Regions from separate parts of the Brevibacillus sp. NRS-1366 genome, predicted to be linked through region 1. Evidence: predicted binding sites of a transcription regulator. Region 1 holds the regulator's gene; the other holds the start of a gene.
What was found. Region 1 encodes NrdR, which represses ribonucleotide reductase genes. Its sites were predicted from a motif close to AACACNATATATNGTGTT; they were not measured.
Positions count from the first base shown of each region.

Region 1 (10,167 bases):
ACCTGCGCTCCTTTGCTGAGCGCACAGCGATGAATACGCCTATTCAGGGGACGGCAGCGGACGTAATCAAGCTGGCTATGTTACGCATGCAGGAGGCGCTGGTTGAACAAGGGCTGGCAAGCCGCATGCTTTTGCAGGTACACGATGAATTGGTGTTCGAGGTGCCGGAGCCGGAGCTTGCAATCATGCAAAAGCTGGTGCCAGAGATCATGGAAAGCGCCCTTGCGCTGGATGTACCACTCAAGGTGGATGTCAATTACGGACGTAGCTGGTACGATGCGAAATAAGCCTGCCTAGTAAAAGAGAGATTCAGACAGCGAGAGGAGGAGGCATATGCCAGAATTACCTGAGGTGGAAACCGTCGTTCGAACATTGCGTGGACTGGTGCTGGGGAAAACGATCGAGAGTGTCAGTGTCTTTTTGCCACGAATTATTCGCATGCCGGATGATGTCGAGGCGTTTAAGGCACAGCTTCTTGGACAAACGATTCAGGACATCACGCGGCGTGCCAAGTTCATTCAGTTTTTTCTAGATCAGGATGTGCTCATCTCCCATTTGCGAATGGAAGGACGGTACGGCTTGTACCAGCACGATGAGCCTGTTGAAAAGCATACCCATGTCATCTTTCACTTTACAGACAAGACGGAGCTTCGCTATCGCGATGTCAGACAGTTTGGCACGATGGATCTGTTCCCGCGTGGAATGGAGACGAGCACCGGACCGCTGGCCAAGCTTGGGGTTGAGCCGCTCGAAGAAAGCTTTACTGCCGATGTTTTGCGTGCCTTATTGAAAGGGCGCCCAACAAAAATTAAACCACTTCTCTTGAACCAGGAATGTATTGTGGGACTGGGGAATATTTATGTGGACGAGTCTCTCTTTAAAGCAGGGATTCACCCCGAGCGTCCAGCGGGGAAACTGACCGGAAAACAAATCGTTCGTTTGCATGAAAGCATTGTCGCCACACTGTCTGAAGCGGTGGAACAAGGCGGCAGCTCCATCAAGTCTTACGTCAACGGACAAGGTGAGATGGGAATGTTCCAGCAATCGCTCATGGTGTACGGACGAAAAGAAGAGCCCTGTGTTACTTGTGGGACGCAAATCGTCCGGTTTGTGGTAGGGGGCAGAGGAACACACATTTGCCCACGGTGCCAGAAGAAGTAAGCAATTTCTATCAGGAGAGGAGGATGTGCATGATATTAGGATTAACGGGCGGGATCGCCACCGGAAAAAGCACAGTGACTGCGATGCTGCGGGAGCGTGGTATTCCTGTCATCGACGCAGACCAACTTGCCCGCGAGGTGGTAGAGCCGGGAAAACCCGCATACGAAGCGATTCTACGTCATTTTGGCCGCGATATTTTGCTGGATAATGGACAGATCGACCGAAAAAAACTGGGCGAAATCGTGTTTTCAGACGAGTCGGAGCGCCAAAAGCTGAATACCATCGTCCACCCTGAGGTGCGTCGCGTCATGCGCCAAGAAGCGGAAGCCGCAGAAGCAAATGGGGCTGAGATTGTTTTTATGGACATCCCACTCCTGTATGAGAGCAAGCTGCAATACTTGGTGGAAAAGATCGTTGTAGTCTACGCACCTAGCGACATGCAGCTGGCGCGGATGATGGAACGAGACGAATTGGACGAAGAACAGGCGCATAAACGGTTACGGGCACAGTTTCCGATTGATCAGAAGAAGCTTGAAGCCGATTTCCTCATTAATAATTCTCACACACGGGAAGAGACAGAGCGTCAAGTGGAAGAATTGCTGTCCGTGATCCGGTCGGAGCTGAGATCATGAAATCAGGCCAGCGGGCAGCATTGATTTTGCTTATCTTGATGAGCGTTTTTCTGCTGCTCAATACGCCTCTTGTATGGAAGTGGATGTACCCGATCAAATTCCAGAAAGAAATTGTGACGGCATCCCAAAAATTTCAGGTGGACCCCTACCTGATCTTGGCAGTGATTCGTTCTGAGAGTGGATTTAAGACGGATCGCGTCTCGAAAAAGGGAGCGGTAGGCTTAATGCAAATCATGCCAGATACGGCCGAGTGGATTGTCAACCAGGCTGGTTTACACCCGGAAAACGATCAATATTTGTACGACCCCGTCATGAATATTGATATTGGAACATGGTATCTGAATTTCTTGCTTACACGGTACGAAGGTGATTTGATTAAGGTGATTGCCGCCTACAATGCAGGGCCCGGAAAAGTTAACGGCTGGCTGACAACGGAGCAGTGGAGCGGACAACGGGAGACCATTGAGGATATCCCTTTTGGAGAGACGCGGCTGTACGTCCAGCGCGTGCTCTATTATCATGACCGTTACAAAAATATCTATGACTTTCAATTGCACTAAAAGCCGTTTCTCTACATCCTAGAGAGCGGCTTTTGTCCCATTTTGGACATCCTAGAGGAAAACACAATGAGTAAAATAGCAGGGGGAAATCGTCCAAATATTTATTTTTCAGTAAAACACATTGATAATTGTGTCATACTTATTATAATGAAGATAACAGATAAGCGTAACTTAATTGCGAAAGGGGTTTCTATATGACAATCAAAATTGGTATTAATGGTTTCGGCCGTATTGGACGCATGGTATTCCGCCGCGCTGTTCAGGACCCCAATATTGAAATCGTTGCAATCAATGCCAGCTATCCAGCGGAGACGCTTGCCCATTTGTTGAAGTATGACACCATTCACGGACGCCTGCAGAATAAAGTGGAAGTACAAGACAACAAAATCATCGTTGATGGCAAAGCGACCGTTGTTCTTTCTGACCGTGACCCGCTCAAGCTTCCGTGGGGAGAGTTGGGAGTGGAAATCGTCGTTGAAGCAACTGGCAAATTCAAAGATCGTGAAGGGGCTGGCAAGCACTTGCAAAGCGGTGCGAAAAAGGTTGTCATTACAGCGCCTGCTAAGGAAGAAGACGCGACGATTGTTATGGGTGTAAACGACAGCATTTATGAGCATGCTAACCATCACATCGTTTCCAATGCTTCCTGCACAACCAACTGCCTCGCTCCAGTAGCAAAAGTGCTGAACGATCAATTCGGTATCGAGCAAGGTCTGATGACCACGATTCACTCGCTGACTAACGACCAAGTCAATATCGACAATCCACATAAAGACCTGCGTCGTGCACGTGCTGCCGGCGAGTCTATCATTCCAACTACGACGGGTGCGGCTCGTGCGGTTGGCAAGGTGTTGCCAGAGCTGAACGGCAAGCTGAATGGCTTCTCCCTGCGTGTTCCTACTCCAAACGTATCGGTAGTGGACCTGGTGGTTAACACCAAGAAGCCAGTTACTGTGGATGAAGTGAATCGCGTACTGCGCGAAGCAAGCGAAGGCAGCATGAAGGGCTATCTGGAATTCTGTGACGAGCCGCTCGTATCCAGCGACTTTATCGGAAATGAAAACTCTTCTATCATCGACGGTTTGTCTACGATGGTAATGGGTACGAACCAAGTAAAAGTAATTGCTTGGTACGACAACGAGTGGGGCTATTCTTGCCGCGTGGTAGATTTGGTGCGTCACGTATCCGAGATGCACAATCAGTCTGCACAAAAAGAAGCAGCGGCCGCTGGTGTAATCTAATTCCTCTTAAATACAACGAACAACCCCCTTTGCCACACAGCACAAAGGGGGTATTTTTTAGATTGCATTATGAGGGTGAAGATTCAGACAAGCCGCCGAGGCTAAACAATTCATCATCTTCAAAGCCGACAATAAACAGTTTGAGATTTACTTTTAGATTCAAGTCAAAGGGAGCATGGACATCGTTGCCGCGACCATCTTTCAAGATGCGCACGGTTGGACGATGAGAGTAGTCAGGATCGACCTTTGAAATGACACCGATCTCGCCTGTGTTTAGCACGATGCTGCTGCCGATCGGGAAGACGGCAATATGCTTAATAAAGGCGTTTACCAGATGATGCTCGAACAGATGACCGCCTGAACCAAGCAAGAATTCCAGTGCATCTTGGGGCATGTACCGCTTTCGCCATGGACGAGGAGAAGTCAGTGAATCATAAATGTCGCAAATCCCGACGATCTGCGCGTATTCATGAATTTGCTTGCCCATCAGACCCTGAGGATAGCCGCTTCCATTTAACCGCTCGTGGTGCTGCAAACAGACGTGGGCGGACAATAGGGAAATGTCGTGTTGTTTGCGTAAGAGATTAAAGCCAAGCATCGTATGTTGTTTTGCCAATTCTCGTTCTTCCTCTGACCAACGCTCTTTCTTTTGCACCAATTCCTCGGGCAGGCTGACTTTACCAATATCATGCAGCATGGCACCAATACCGAGCTGCATCAGTTGTGTCCGGTTGTAGCCGAGAGACATGCCTACAGCTGTTGCCAGTACCGCTACATTGACGCTGTGATGATACAAGGACGGCGAGTGAGTGGAGATTGTAGTCAAGTGCCCCACCATCTGCTTGTTGAGCATCAGGTCGTCTAGGATGGAGCTGAAAGCGCGTTGAAAGTGAAGGCCCATTTCTTTTAACGATATTTTTCGAGCCAATTTGTTTGAGTTGGTAATCTGTTTGATCGTCTTTTCGATAGCTTCAACAGCGATCTGTCTGGTTTGTGGACGAATGACCTCTTCTACCACGATATCTTCAGTGCGGGGATCGTCAATGTAGACGGAATCAATACCGGAACGTTCCAAGCCACCAATCAGGCGCTCAGTGAGGAGCATCCCGACCCCGAGCAATACTTTCCCATCTTCTGTGAAAACAGTACGTCCCAGTTTCATCCCTGGCTGGACGTGTCTTAAAGATACTAAACGCATTACAAATCCCTCCAACAGTACCCATATTGTACTCCATTCGACTTATGCTTGAAATAGGTACAAGGATTGACTTGACTTCTGCAGGGAAATTGAGGGACACTGTAGACAAGTATCGTAGGTATTGGAGTTGATTCTGATATGCGTTGTCCATTCTGCGAGTATAACGGGACTAGAGTCCTAGATTCACGTCCCTTCAATAATAATAAATCCATTCGTCGTCGCCGCGAATGTGAAAAATGCGAACGTCGGTTCACTACATTTGAGATGGTCGAGGAAACGCCGCTTTTGATCGTGAAAAAAGATGGCACCCGCGAGGAATTCAGTCGGGATAAAATCTTGCGCGGATTGGTTCGGGCATGCGAGAAGCGGCCTGTACCTCTGGAAGTGCTGGAGCATGTAGTGAACGATATCGAAAAAGAGCTGCGCAGCTGTGGTCAAGCCGAGATCCCGAGCAATGATGTTGGGGAGAAGGTCATGGAGCGTTTGTACCATGTAGACGAAGTGGCTTACGTTCGTTTTGCATCTGTTTATCGTCAATTCAAAGATATTAATGTATTCATGAAAGAGCTGGAGGAGCTACTCGCTCAAGCTCGAAACAGCCATTCCTTATTTCCACCAAAGGAGTAGGGGGTAGTTTCCCCCCTATCCACTATTTGGTAACCCACGCTCTCGCGACGCATTTCGCAAGAGCTTCTTTGGCTTTCCAACTGATTTCAAAGCACTTGCAGACGGCTTCTGCTATAATAGGAGAATCGAGATTTGTCAGGAAGGGAAGAGCCGATGCGTCGTTTAGTTTGGAACGAATTGTTGCCGAAGGATCGTTATCTGGTGCGGATGGCGAGGCCGATCAGCTTCGCCGAAACGGGCTTTGTCACCCAGTTGTATTTGCCGATCATCGGTGTCGAATCGTACTCCCTCTATCAACTGCTCGTCCACGGAGTACAAGAAAAAAGCGGTGCCGCCACGGAAGGCACACACCGCAGTCTTATGCTTACTACATCGTTGTCGCTGGATAAGCTTTTGGATGCGCGTGAACGATTGGAGGCGATCGGGCTGGTAGAGGTGCGGCGGCGAGAAAATCAGCAGCGCGACTATTACTATGAGTATCTGGTAAAGCCACCTCTCACTCCCGCTGAATTTTTTGCTGATTACGTCCTATCGTTGATGCTTTTAAACAAGATCGAAAATATTCGCTTTCAGCAGCTTAGACAGCAGTACGCTGACGTTCTTGGAAGCGGTCTCGATCAGGAATATTCGATCGTAGAAAATGTAACCAAGGATTTTCATGAAGTGTTCCAATCCTTGAAGCCCTCTGAATTGGAAGTAAAAAAAGGCTCGGAAAGAGAACTGTTTTTAACCGAAATGGAGACGAGCTTCCCGCAGGCTGCCTTGAAGTCAAATTACGAAGCACAGGTGAACCATCCACTCAGTGTTTCGTCCCTGCGTCTTTATTTGCCAGACAATGCAGATTCGTCCAAGGTTTTGGATGGGAAAAGCATGGAGCTTTTGTATCAGCTCTGCCATTTTTATCAGCTGGACAGTTGGGGAATGGGCCAAGAACTGCGTGACTGGACCTTGTACAAATCAGACCGAAGCCTGGATGGGGAAGTGCTGCGCAAGCGATTAGTGCAGCGCTACACAGAGGACAAGCTGTATCGCAATAATTTAGTCCCTACATCGGGAGAGGATGAGTGGGGACCCGGCAGATTGCCAGAGCCAGGCAGTGAAGCATTCGTACGTGCCTGCCGCCTGCTGTCTCCGCTTGCCCTCCTGGAACGGGTGGTAGGCGGCAGAGTGAGCAAGGTCTTTCTGGAGCGAGCCGAAACGCTCGTTTTTGCAGATGGGCTGCAGGCCGAAGTAGTGAATGCCTTGATCCTGCATACGCTTGCCAGCATGCAGATGGAACTGCCAAAAGCGTACATGGAAACGATTCGCGATAGCTGGAAGGCAAAGCGGATCGCCACCGTGGATGAAGCCGTGAAGCAAATCCTGGAACGGGCCGATCAGCGAGCGCAGACACAGGAAAAGGCAAAAGGGAGCAAGAAGGAATCATCTCCTGTACGCCGCAATGGCAGGGCTATTTTGCAGGACAAACTGCCGGCTTCGGTGGAATGGCAAAGAGAGCAGGAGAAGAACGGAGAACCGTCCGCAAAAGGAAAGCTCATCTCTGATGATCCAGAGCTGAGCAAAATGCTGGAGTCATTACGGAAGAAGCAGAAAGGAGGGTGAGTGCTAGATGGAATCCATTGGTCAATTTATGCAAGAGCTGACAAAGCGAACACCTCGTCAATTACTGTCGCCTGATGAGCAGTTGGACAAAATGTTCCGCTCCAGCAAATATTTGCAGGCTTTTCAACAGGAGCATCCGGGATTGACCCGCGATGATTACTTGCGCTCGCTCTCCAATGTGTATACCGCAGTTAAGGAGCAGTATTGGTGTGAGAATTGTCCGGGCCTGACTGATTGCCCCAATCTGGTAAAAGGACATCGGACGCAACTAAGTCAGGTAAATGATACGATCGTGAGCGCGATTGCCCCTTGTAAAAAGCAGATTTCCCATGAAGAGGATCGGAAGCGCAAACGCTTGATGCGCAGCTATTACGCTTCCGAGGAAACGATGGCGGCAAGCTTCGACAAGCTGGAGCATGACGCGGGTAACCGGGCAGCGGTAGCGGCAGCCATCCAGTTCTGTAACCAGGTAGAGGCAGGCCAGCGAGTCAAGGGATTGTATCTCCACGGTTCCTTTGGCGTTGGGAAAAGCTATTTGATGGGGGCGATCGCACGCCAGCTTTCCGAGAGTCATATTGCCTCTTTATTGGTATACGTTCCTGATTTTATCCGGGAAATGAAGGACTCGATTTCTGATCAATCGTACGTCGGAAAGCTGGACCTGTTGAAAGAAGTGCCAGTGCTGATATTAGACGATATCGGCGCGGAAAACTTGACGCCGTGGGTGCGGGATGAGATTTTAGGCGTGATTTTAAACCAGCGCGCTAACAATCACTTGCCGACGCTGTTTACCTCCAACTATTCGCTGGAAGAGCTGGAAGAGCATCTGTCTATTTCAAACGGCAACCGGATTGAGCGGACAAAGGCCGCTCGGATTATGGAGCGTATCCGCCATTTTGTCGAAGTGCATGAGATTTTACGCAAGAATCAGCGTGTAGAGAGCCCGTGATAAAAACTGTGTGAACTGCCAGTATGTAAGTGCCAGCACTTCCCGCGTCCGGTGATAGGGACCAAATAGGACTTTAGACTCTACGCCAACCGGCGAAGCCGTCATTCCTAGTGATTCAGCCATGACTACTGCGCGAGCCAGATGGTAGTCGTGGCTGATGATTAGCGCATCGTGTAAATCGTGTTCTTTCATGACCTGCTGGCTAAACAGCAGGTTTTCGTATGTATTGGTAGCAAACGATTCTAGCAGGATCTGCTCAGATGGAACGCCATGCGAGGTAAGATAGTCTCTCATGACGGCAGCCTCCGTCACTTTTTTTCCTTCTCCTAATCCTCCTGATACCAACAAATAAGGGACATACCCCTCCTGATAGAGTGACAGCGCCTGATCAAGACGCTCGCGAAGGCCTGGGCTTGGTCCTTCTCCCCAGACAGCAGCTCCCAAAACGATTCCTACATCAGCGTGCCTCGGAACTGCCTTTTGTATCGTTTGATCAATCTGATACCACCAATAGCCTGACCAGGTGACACCCGCGACGATTACGAGAGTAAGGCAAATAAATACTCTTCGCAGCAAACGTTTTTTCGTTGTTTTATATGCATGGTTCACGTTCGTCTTCTCCCTTGGTTCGCACATTTTGATCGTGTTTGATAGTGCTCCCTCAACTATATAGACGAATGAATACCCGCGTAGTTACGGGGTTTGACACATAGCTGACATAAAAAACTAGTAAATTAATTCCCTGAGTAGCCGATATAGTAAGGGTGGAATGGTTTCGAAAAACAGCAAATTACATACTTGCGAGGGAGGCTAGCAATGTTCTGGAAAAAGACGATGCTCTTGTTTCTGGCCGTCCTGCTATTGGTAGGGACCGGAAACGCAGGAATAGGATTGGCTGCAGATGAAATCAGCCGCCTAGTTCTATCCAAAAATGACGTGACACTTGAGAATGGTGATTCCGTACTTTTGACCGCCACAGCTATTTATCTGAGCGGAAAAACGGAAGACGTTGGAGTCAAGACAACTTGGACCAGTCAAAACCCGGAGATTGCATCCGTGTATGCTGGACAAATTACGGCGAAAAATGTGGGGACAACTGTTGTGACGGCGGAATACATGGGCAAGCCCGTCATTGTAAGTGTCACTGTTACGAAAAAAGTGAAGGCACTGACCTTGGACAAACAGAACTTGAACGTCCGGATCGGAGAAGCGAAAGACGTAAAGTTGACAGCTATCTTCAGCGAAGGTGACCCAGAAGAGGTAACGACCAAAGCAGATTGGACGATTGACAATACGGCTGTCGCTGCTGTTATTAACGGTAAAATTACTGGATTAAGCTCAGGAACAGCCAATGTAACAGCCAAGTTTGGAAGCAAGACGACGAGTATTCCGATTAGCGTCGAGATTGCGCACAGACTGGAACCTAGTAAAAATCAGGTGTCTTTGCTTTTGGGCAATGAACAATTGAAAAGTGAAACCATCAAACTCCATGCCATTTTCCCGGATGGCGGTGAAGACGAGAATGTAGCAGAGAAGGCTCAATGGTCTTCAGACAACCCTGATGTAGCCGATGCAATTAAAGGGAAGATCACCGCGTACGGAGCAGGTACAGCAACGATTACTGCTAAATATGGTACGAAAACGGCTACGATTCAAGTCGATGTAGATACTACGCAAAAGCTCGAAATCAACCCACAAAACATGTTCCTGCATGTAGGCAAGGAGCAAGCGGTTGAGTTGAAAGCTTCCTATGCGAATGGTGGAACACCAACAGTAGTAAATGACAAGGCACAATGGTCTTCAGATCGCGAAGATGTTGCTTATTACAGCAACGGCAAAATTTTTGCTGTATCTTCTGGGGAAGCCGTCATCACCGCCAAGTACGGCAATAAATCGGTTCAAGTGCGTGTAGATGTAGAGGTGCCACGCGCTCTAGATATTGTTCCAGCTTACTTGACGATGAAAAGCAAAGAAACAAAGACGATTGGCGAAGCCAACGGCGTGACTGTGAAAGCGACTTTCGCGAACGGCACGACTGAGACCATCACGGACAAGCTCGAGTGGTCCTCGGACAATGCGGACATCGTTTTTGCTGGAGGCAACAAGATTTCCGCATACAAGGCGGGTTCTGCTACCTTGACTGCCAAATATGGCGGAAAAACAGCGACACTCATCGTTGATGTAGATGTTCCGCAAA
Region 1 is NZ_JBITPN010000002.1:15,276-25,442, forward strand. It holds gene polA (DNA polymerase I) at 1-287, shown strand, start outside; gene mutM (DNA-formamidopyrimidine glycosylase) at 334-1,161, shown strand; gene coaE (dephospho-CoA kinase) at 1,185-1,793, shown strand; gene ACIFQN_RS00790 (lytic transglycosylase domain-containing protein) at 1,790-2,353, shown strand; gene ACIFQN_RS00795 (glyceraldehyde-3-phosphate dehydrogenase) at 2,548-3,594, shown strand; gene ACIFQN_RS00800 (HD-GYP domain-containing protein) at 3,662-4,792, opposite strand; gene nrdR (transcriptional regulator NrdR) at 4,931-5,419, shown strand; gene ACIFQN_RS00810 (replication initiation and membrane attachment family protein) at 5,573-7,021, shown strand; gene dnaI (primosomal protein DnaI) at 7,029-7,970, shown strand; gene ACIFQN_RS00820 (YdcF family protein) at 7,938-8,579, opposite strand; gene ACIFQN_RS00825 (Ig-like domain-containing protein) at 8,787-10,167, shown strand, end outside.

Region 2 (10,167 bases), on a different contig from region 1:
CGTCGGGCCGCTTACCATGGGGTACAAATGTACGGCGTGTACCACGGGTACGAAGGGCTGATGAACGGGGACATCCAGGAAATGTCGCTGGGCTCCGTAGGTGATATTATTCAACGGGGTGGAACCATTCTCTACTCAGCCCGCAGTGAGGCATTCAAGACAGAGGCTGGACAGCAAAAAGCGGTAGAAAAGCTCCGCACCTACGGAATCGAAGGGCTGATTGTGATTGGCGGAGACGGATCTTTCCGCGGCGCTCAAAAGCTGACTGAAAAAGGCTTTCCTACGATTGGCGTACCAGGAACGATCGACAACGATATTCCGTGCACTGATTTCACGATTGGATTTGATACGGCGTTAAATACCATTGTTGACGCAATTGATAAAATCCGCGATACGGCCACATCACATGAGCGTACGTACATCATTGAGGTGATGGGTCGCGATGCTGGTGATCTGGCGCTGTGGGCGGGTCTTGCGGCTGGGGCCGAATCCATTATCATTCCGGAAGAATCTCAAGACATGAGCGATATTCTCGAGCGTCTGCACGCAGGACAACGACGCGGGAAAAAGCATTCCATCATCATCGTAGCCGAGGGTGTGGGCAGTGCGTCTTCCTATGCGGAAGCGATCACCAAAGAGACGGGCTGGGAGACGCGGGTGACCGTCTTGGGCCACATTCAGCGTGGCGGCTCTCCAACAGCGATGGATCGAATGCTGGCAAGTCGAATGGGGGCTGCAGCCGTTGACCTTTTGTTGGAAGGCAAAAAAGACAGGATGGTCGGAATCAAGAATAATATCATCATCGATGTAGATTTTAATGAGGCACTGGCACAAAAACACCAGTTGGATTTGTCCATTTACCAGTTGGCTCGAACGCTTTCGATATAACCCTTGGCACGTGGGTATGACGTAGCCTGGTTTTCTAAGAGTTTAGAGGAGGCAGTATCCTATGTTGAGGAAAGCAAAAATTGTATGTACGATTGGTCCGGCAAGTGAGTCAGTCGAAACGCTGAAAAAACTGATTGATGCAGGGATGAATGTAGCGCGCCTGAACTTTTCTCATGGCTCGCATGAGGAACATGCCGCGCGGATTGTGAACATCCGCAAAGCGTCTGAGGAAACAGGCAAGCCGGTGGCGATTCTGTTGGATACCAAAGGACCTGAAATTCGTACAGGCACGCTAGCAGTTGATGCAGTGGAGCTTATGGAAGGCAATACGATTATCCTCACGACTGAGGAAGTGGCAGGAACAGCTGATCGCGTCTCCATTACCTATCCTGAATTGCCCCATGATGTAACTTCAGGCGATACGATTTTGATTGATGACGGCCTGATTGGTCTTACGGTGCAAGAAGTACAGGGTAATGAGATCGTCTGCTTGATCAAGAACGGCGGAACACTGAAGAGCAAAAAAGGCGTCAACGTTCCAGGTGTGAAAATCAATTTGCCAGGGATTACTGAGAAAGACGCGCAGGATATCGAATTCGGTATTCAGCAGGACGTCGATTTCATTGCAGCTTCTTTTGTACGCAAAGCGACTGACATTCTGGAAATCCGTCAAATTTTGGAGCGCCACAAAGTTCACATTGATATTATCGCGAAAATCGAAAACCAGGAAGGCGTCGATAACGTCGATGAAATTCTGGTGGTAACGGATGGAATCATGGTAGCCCGTGGTGATTTGGGTGTAGAAATTCCGGCTGAAGAAGTGCCGCTTGTGCAGAAAAAGCTGATTAAAAAATGTAACGAGCAGGCGTTGCCGGTAATTACGGCCACCCAAATGCTCGATTCCATGCAGCGTAACCCTAGACCGACCCGTGCAGAAGCAAGCGATGTGGCAAACGCGATCTTTGACGGCACAGATGCAATCATGCTGTCTGGAGAAACAGCAGCAGGTAAGTATCCTGTGGAATCAGTCGAAACGATGGATCGCATCGCAGTTCGCGCGGAACAAGAGCTGAACTATCGGGAGATCTTGTATGCACAAGCGCAGCTCAAGCAGGTAACGATTACGGATGCGATCAGTCAGGCGGTGTCCAATGCTGCTCTGGATCTGGATGCGGCTGCGATTATAACGGCAACAGAAAGCGGTCATACAGCACGGATGGTTTCCAAATTCCGTCCGAAGGCTCCGATTGTGGCTGTGACGCCGCATGCTCGTGTCATCCGTCGTCTTGCGCTCGTCAACGGGGTATATCCGGTAAAAGGTGTACTGGCTAACACGACAGATGAAATGCTGGACATGTCTGTTCAGGAAGCGCTGGATGCCGGATTTGTTCGCCACGGTGATCTGGTCGTGATTACGGCAGGGGTTCCTGTACGTGAGGTAGGGACAACCAATCTGATGAAAATCCATGTGATCGGCGATATCGTGGCAAAAGGACAGGGCATCGGACGAAAAGTCGTGAGCGGCAAGGTCGTTTTGGCTCGCTCTGCAGAGGAAGCTTTAGCAAAAGTGGAGGAAGGCTCGATCCTGGTAACGATCGGAACTGATTCGGACATGATTGAAGCGTTTAAAAAGGCGGGAGCTGTGATTTGTGAAGAGGGTGGACTTACCTCTCATGCAGCAATTGTCGGCTTGAATGTGGGCGTTCCTGTCATCGTCGGTGTACCGTTCGCGACAGAAGTCCTGAAAGATGGTCAGATTGTCACAGTCGATTCCGAGCGTGGACATATTTACTCCGGACATGCCAGAGTTCTCTAGGTCCAAAGATGCAATTTAACTAGTGAGCATCGTGAAAGGGTGACACCAACGTCACCCTTTTTTGGCGTGGCCTAGAATGCAATTCCCCATGTAGGAAATTCCGTTTTTTACCTGCCGACGGTGGTTTTTAGGTAATGCAATGAACGCTGGAATCTGTTAAAATCGGTCGGTACGTTCTCAAACAGACGAGGAGTTATTTCGGAGGCTTGCGTGTTTCCATAAGCCGTTATGGGCAGATTTGGTTTTGATCGTTCGAGATTTACCATGAGGAAAGGATCAGAAGAAGAGGCGAATTCTTGCAGTGATAAGAGCTGATACATATGAAAATAGCGAGGCCATGACTTTGCCATTTCTCGCATAATGTTCGGGAATATGTGTCAAGTGTTTTTTTATAAACAATACTATATCTAGTGTTGTCGAAAATTATTTAGCACAACATATAGGTAAAACTATTGAGTTTTTCAGATAAAGATAGTTAACTAGAGAGGAAAGATTTGAAGGAGGAACTGATATGCTGGCGACTGAGACCGTAACCCGTACCCGTTTTCTTACGGATGAATTTCTAGATCAATACCCTGATTTTCCTGTCCATATGAGTCCGCTTGGACAATTCGTTTACTACCGTACTTATTCTCGCTTTATTCCAGAAAAGGGAAGACGGGAAACCTGGAAAGAAACATGCCGCCGCTCGGTGGATTACAATATCAAGCTAGCTTATCAGCACTTGAGCAAGATTGGACTTCATGCAGATTCGCGTTTGATGGAGCAAGAGGCAGAAGGATTGTTTGACAATATGTTTAATCTCCGCCAGTTTTTGTCTGGTCGCACTTTGTGGGTTGGCGGCGCGGAGAATGGCGTAGCGGATTTGTATCCACTCGCCAACTTCAATTGCTCTTTTTTAAATATCAAATCGTGGGATGATTTGGGAGACCTGTTTTATTTGTTGTTGGTTGGTACTGGCGTAGGCTTCAAGTGCACAAAGGAAATGGCGGCGGGACTCACTCCGATCCGCACCAATGTATCCCTGCTTTCCTCCGAGTACAAGCCGCTTCCAAAGCATCAGCGTCTTGAGCGCTCCGAGGTAAACGTATTGGAAAATGGATTTGCCAAAATTTATGTAGGTGACAGTAAAGAGGGCTGGGTAGAATCGCTTCGTCTCTATCTGCAAATCTTGACTGACAAAGCCTATGAGCATATTCATACAGTCAAAATTTCCTACAACAGCGTCCGGCCAAAAGGCGAGCGTCTGAAGCGCTTTGGTGGTACAGCAAGTGGTCATGAGCCGCTTCGTGAAATGTTTGAAGGAATTGATAAAGTTCTGAAAAACCAGATCGACCAGCATTTGGCTCCGATTGAGAGCGATGAAAAAGGATACGGTAAAATTCGTCCGGTACATATCCTGGACATCGGCAATCTGATCGGTGCAAACGTTGTGGTAGGTGGCGTCCGCCGCACGGCTGAGATCTTCTTGTTTGACCATGATGATTACGAGTGCATGATGGCTAAATACGGGATTAACGGCTTCTGGACAGAGGACCAGCTGGCCCATCACCGCCGAGTGGGCGAGCTCTTGGGTGAACACAAGCCGGTTTGGTTTGACAGCATTCAAAATGTAGGGGATGGCCGCTTTGGTCTTGACCATCGCCGTATGTCCAACAACTCGATTGCCTTTACGAAACAGCCATCCAAAGACTTCCTGCACCTCGTCTTTACGTTGATGCAGCTCGAAGGCGAGCCTGGCTTTATCAATTTGGAAGAAGCGAACCGTCGTCGTCCTAATGCAGAAGGCTTGAATCCTTGTGCGGAAATTTTGCTTGATTCCTATGGTGTCTGCAACCTGACAACAGTGAATCTCGTAGAATTTGTCAAAGATAACGCGGATGGCTCCAAATATTTGGATCTCGAAGGACTTTTGGAAGCCCAACGTAAATCGGCTCGTGCCGGTCTGCGGATGACATTGGTTACTCTAGAGCTGCCGCACTGGGATACGGTTCAACAGCGCGACAGACTGCTTGGAACATCCCTGACAGGGGTAAAAGATGCGCTCGCTTTTCTCGGATACACCGAAGAACAGGAATTGGAGCTGCTCCGTCAATTGGGCAACGCTGCTCGCGATGAGGCGAACCGCTACGCTTACGAGCTGCGTGTTAACTCACCGCTTCTCGTTACCACAGTAAAACCAGAAGGGACGCTGTCGCAGGTAGCTGGTGGTGTTTCGAGTGGTCTGCACTGGTCGCACTCCCCATACTATATTCGTCGTATCCGTATAAACGCAGAGGACCCATTGGCCAAAGCGGTACAAGCCCTTGGCTGGACAGTAAACCCTGAGGTCGGCACACCGGGTGACACGTACGAAGAGCGTATGGCAAATGCACGGACGCTGGTTATTGATTTCCCAGTTGCATCAGGTGCAGAGGAAACCAAAAACGAGGTTAGTGCAAAACGCCAATTTGATACGTACTTCCGTTTCCAAAAAGAATATACCGAGCATAACTCCTCCAACACGATTACGGTTCGCAAGGAAGAGTGGAACGAAGTAGAAGAGATTGTCTACGCAAATTGGGACAATTTTGTCGGGGTATCGTTCTTGCAGCTGGATGGAGGCAACTATCAGCTCGCACCGTACGAAGAATGCTCCAAGGAACAATACGAGGCTTTGAAAGAAACAATGAAGCCGTTTGATCCGGCTATTCTGCAACAATACGAAACAGGCGGTGAGGCTGATCTGTCAACAGCCGAATCTTGCGAAGGCGGCGCTTGCCCAATTCGTTAATAAAATAAGCGTTGCATGACTTCAAGCGGGGAGGACTGAGATCAGTTCCTCTCCGTTTTTTGTGTTATCAATACCACAGCTTGTCTATGGTACAATACGTATATAAAGAAAGGGGAGACGAGCGTTTGCGTCCAATTGTTCAATCTCATCGGTTGCGGGTTCGTTACCAGGAGACCGATCAGATGGGTGTAGTCTACCATGCGAATTACTTGAATTGGTTTGAAGTGGGACGGACAGAATTCATTCGACATACTGGTCTTACGTATCGTGAGCTGGAGGAAAAAGGGATAATGCTTCCGGTCATGGATGCCCGAATCTCCTACAAAAAACCTGCCCGATACGATGATGAGGTAGATATCCGGACATGGGTGGGCCAAGTCAGTGCTGTTCGACTTGCGTTTTGTTATGAGATTATTCGAGTGGCAGATCAGGAGCTTTTGGTGTCAGGAGAGACGATGCATGCCTTCACCAACAGTGAGTTAAAACCGATCAGGCTTTCCCGGGTACAGCCTGCCATATACGATTGGCTGACCACCATGCACAAAGGAGAGGAATAATCATGCTGCGTATCCTCGTCGTCCTTTTCATTGTCATTTTTGGAGTAGAGATGTGGGGATTGATTGCTGTAGGTTCGATGATTGGTGGATGGAATACTGCCCTTCTGGTCATTTTAACAAGCCTCTTTGGAGCTTGGATGGCCAAGCAGCAAGGGGTCCAGGTGTTTCGCATGGTTCAGTTCCAGCTTGCTCGCGGGCAGATGCCCACGGAAACCTTGATTGATGGGGTTTTGGTTTTGATTGGTGGGATTCTGCTCTTGCTCCCAGGATTTATCTCTGATGTGATCGGCTTGATTTTTTTGATTCCGTATACACGAATGATTTTGCGCCATTTGCTGAAACGCTGGCTATGGGCGTTGATTTCATCCGGACGTATTCAGCTTTTTTTTCGCAGATGAGGCAGATGATAACGAAAAGAACCGCTCTGAAAGGCCAAAAACCGGTACCAGAGCGGTTCTTTTTTACTATGAGAAGGCCCCGATAGAGGTTTTTTACGTTTGCTTCCCGCGTATGTATTGCCACACATCCGTAAATACGTTGGCTTTTACCAAAGCATTAATTAACACGAGGGAAACAGGACCGATGATCAGGCCCAAAAATCCGAAAAGTTGAAGACCGACAAACAGCGCCACCAATGTCAGAAGCGGATCGAGGCCGACACTTTCTGCTACGATTTTCGGCTCGATGATCTGCCGGAAAATTAATACGACCGCGTACAAAATGGACAACCCGATGACCATCGTGTAATTTCCTTTGAAGAACAGATACACAATCCAAGGAACAAACACGGTACCTGTCCCCAAATAAGGGAGCAGATCGACCAGACCAGTAATGAGGCCGATCGTGATTGCATACTCCACTCGCATGATCAAAAGGCCGATGATGACGATGGCAGCGGTCAAGGAAATCAGCGTAAGCTGGGCTTTGACAAACCCAAACAGGGCTCCGCGCAAATCGCGGAAAATTTGATCCAGACGATTGTTCACGCCATTCGGCAGGATTCTGCGAAAACGTGCCTCCCACAAGAAGAAGTCCTTGGAGATAAAGAAAGCGCCCATCAGAGAAATGACGGATACGGTAGCCATGTTCGGCAGGGAGACGAGCAGATTTTTCAATCCATTGAGAAATTTGACAACCAAATCTTGTCCTGCGTGGGTGATCGTGGTAATGCCGCTTCCGATTGTATTGTTGATCTTCAGCTGGAAATCAGGATCAAGCTGCGTATACATCCATTGAATCTGATTGTAGATACCCATCAAAAATTCTTGTGAAATCGTTCGCTGCAAGTATTCGGAAAGCTCCGCCGCAAAAACCGGAAGTCGCTTTGCCAGCTCGCCGATCTCCACCACTGTTTCTGTAACCACGAGTGTGACTATGCCAATGGCCAAAAGCATCAGCAGCAAAAGCGAAACCGTGACTGACAACCAACGGGGGATTTTGAACTTTTTGGTCATAAAAGTGACGGGCCTGTTGATCACCAGAGCGATGACTAAAGCAATAATAAATGGGTACAGTAAGGGTGTTGCGAACTGGAAAAGCCAAATTCCTACATAAATAAGCAGGTAAACCCATATTAACCGAATGATTTGAAATAGGCGCTCCACCCAGTTTTCCCGATTCAAAAGTGGTCTCCTTTCTGCCGCAAGCAAGCGGACAAAAGCTGTTGGTACTATTATGCAATATGCTTCATAGGCAGAGCAAGCCAGCGGAAAAAACAAAACTGGGTTTCACCCTTTGAAACATTTTTTCGCCAATCTTATTCACAAAATGGCAATAATCTTTTATAATTGGGTCGACTTATAGTGGATTCTTTTCTCTCGCCTCTCCCTTTGACATGATCGAAAGGCATAAATGATTATGTGAGGATTTGCGTGGATACATTCCCTGACAAGAGTGGTGGATGAAAGAAACCGCTGCTTATAATTTCATATAGCTTTAGACTAGGGCGCTTATTCGTCATATTAGGATAAGCAAAGACTGGATAAGCACTACTACTTGAGTGGAAAAGGAGAGGGAGTTCTATGACAACTACTCGTGGACTAGAAGGCGTTGTTGCGGCTCAATCATCAATCTGTTCTATCGTCGATGGTGTTCTTTGCTATGGCGGGATCAACATCGATGAGCTCGCAGAACATGCAACTTTTGAAGAGGTTGTATACTTACTCTGGCATGGAGCGTTACCGAAGCGTGATCAGCTGGACGCTTTGAAAAAGCAATTGGGTGAACAAGCTGTTGTGGCCAAAGAAGTATTGGAAAGTGTTCGCCACTATCCGCAAGGTGTTCATCCAATGGCGGTGTTGCGCACAGCTGTCTCTTCGCTAGCGCTCTACGATCCAGAAACGCAAGACATGTCTCCTGAAGCCAACTATCGGAAATCAATCCGTCTGATGGCACAAACTCCTACCCTGATTGCAGCGTATGCTCGTATGCGTAAAGGCTTGGATCCAGTAGCTCCACGTGCCGATTTCACAATCGCACAAAACTTCCTTTACATGCTGACAGGCGAAGAGCCTACTGAAACAGCTGTGAAAGCATTTGACATTGCACTGATTCTGCACGCCGACCATGAGTTCAATGCATCTACTTTTGCTGCTCGTGTAACGGTTGCGACACTGACTGATATTTATTCGGGTATCGTCTCTGCAATCGGCACGCTCAAAGGACCTCTGCACGGAGGCGCTAATGAAGCAGTAGCAGCGATGTTGACTGAAATCGGCAGCATGGACAAAGTAGAATCTTATGTCAGAGGTAAACTGGATAACAAGGACAAAATCATGGGCTTTGGACACCGCGTCTACAAAGATGGCGATCCTCGTGCAAAATGGTTGAAACAAATGTCCAAAGCGTTGACCACGCAAATCGGCCGTCCTGAGCTGTACGAGATGTCTGTAAAAATTGATGACATGGTAACTGGCGAAAAAGGCCTGAAACCAAACGTTGACTTCTACTCCGCATCGGTGTACATTTCTCTGGGTCTGGAAATTGATCTGTTCACACCGATCTTTGCCATCAGCCGTATGTCCGGTTGGACGGCTCACATCATGGAACAGTATGAAAATAACCGTCTGATCCGTCCTCGCGCGGATTACATTGGTCCGGTGGGTCAGCACTACGTGCCAATCGACCGTCGCTAATCTTGTTATTTTCGAGCGTGGAGGGCAGGTGTTCAGCCATGCTGTTCACTCCTTACGTGCAAGCTTGCGAACTACCACGGTACTGTGGTAGTTCTCCTACGTCTGGAAATATTCCAAATCAACTATTACTTCAACACTGGAGGGATTCTTGTGTTTAAAAACCTTACACAACCAACTGCCGGCGAAAAAATCACTGTTGATAACGGCAAACTTGTAGTTCCAAACAACCCGGTCATTCCTTTTATCGAGGGAGACGGTACTGGTCCTGACATCTGGAATGCATCTGTTCGTGTTCTGGATGCAGCAGTAGAAAAAGCTTACAACGGCGAAAAGAAAATCGCTTGGTTCGAAGTATTCGCAGGCGAAAAAGCTTTCAACCAATACAACGAGTGGCTGCCAGAAGATACACTGACTGCCGTTCGTGAATACCTGATCGCAATCAAAGGACCTTTGACTACACCAGTGGGTGGCGGTATCCGCTCCATCAACGTAGCATTGCGTCAAGAGCTTGATCTGTATGCATGCGTGCGTCCTGTTCAGTACTTCGATGGTGTTCCATCCCCTGTGAAACATCCTGAATTGACAGATATGGTCATCTTCCGCGAGAACACTGAAGACATCTATGCTGGTGTTGAGTGGGCTGAAGGTACTCCAGAAGTGAAAAAAGTAATCGATTTCTTGCAAAATGAAATGGGCGTGAAGAAAATCCGCTTCCCGGAAACATCTGGTATCGGAATCAAGCCTGTTTCCAAAGATGGTACAGAGCGTCTGGTTCGTGCAGCGATCGACTACGCAATTGCAAACAATCGCAAATCGGTTACTCTCGTACACAAAGGCAACATCATGAAGTTCACCGAAGGCGCGTTCAAAAGCTGGGGATATGCACTGGCTGAAGCTGAATACGGAGACAAAGTGTTCACTTGGGCACAATACGATCGTATCAAAGCTGAAGGCGGCGACGCTGACAAAGCACAAAAAGAAGCAGAAGCAGCTGGCAAA
Region 2 is NZ_JBITPN010000018.1:99,986-110,152, forward strand. It holds gene pfkA (6-phosphofructokinase) at 1-888, shown strand, start outside; gene pyk (pyruvate kinase) at 950-2,704, shown strand; gene nrdJ (ribonucleoside-triphosphate reductase, adenosylcobalamin-dependent) at 3,216-5,477, shown strand; gene ACIFQN_RS12220 (acyl-CoA thioesterase) at 5,564-6,034, shown strand; gene ACIFQN_RS12225 (FxsA family protein) at 6,037-6,432, shown strand; gene ytvI (sporulation integral membrane protein YtvI) at 6,526-7,656, opposite strand; gene citZ (citrate synthase) at 8,056-9,168, shown strand; gene icd (NADP-dependent isocitrate dehydrogenase) at 9,319-10,167, shown strand, end outside.
Region 2: nrdJ (ribonucleoside-triphosphate reductase, adenosylcobalamin-dependent) is a predicted target of NrdR. The motif match lies at 3,102-3,119, and genes of this name have one in related genera.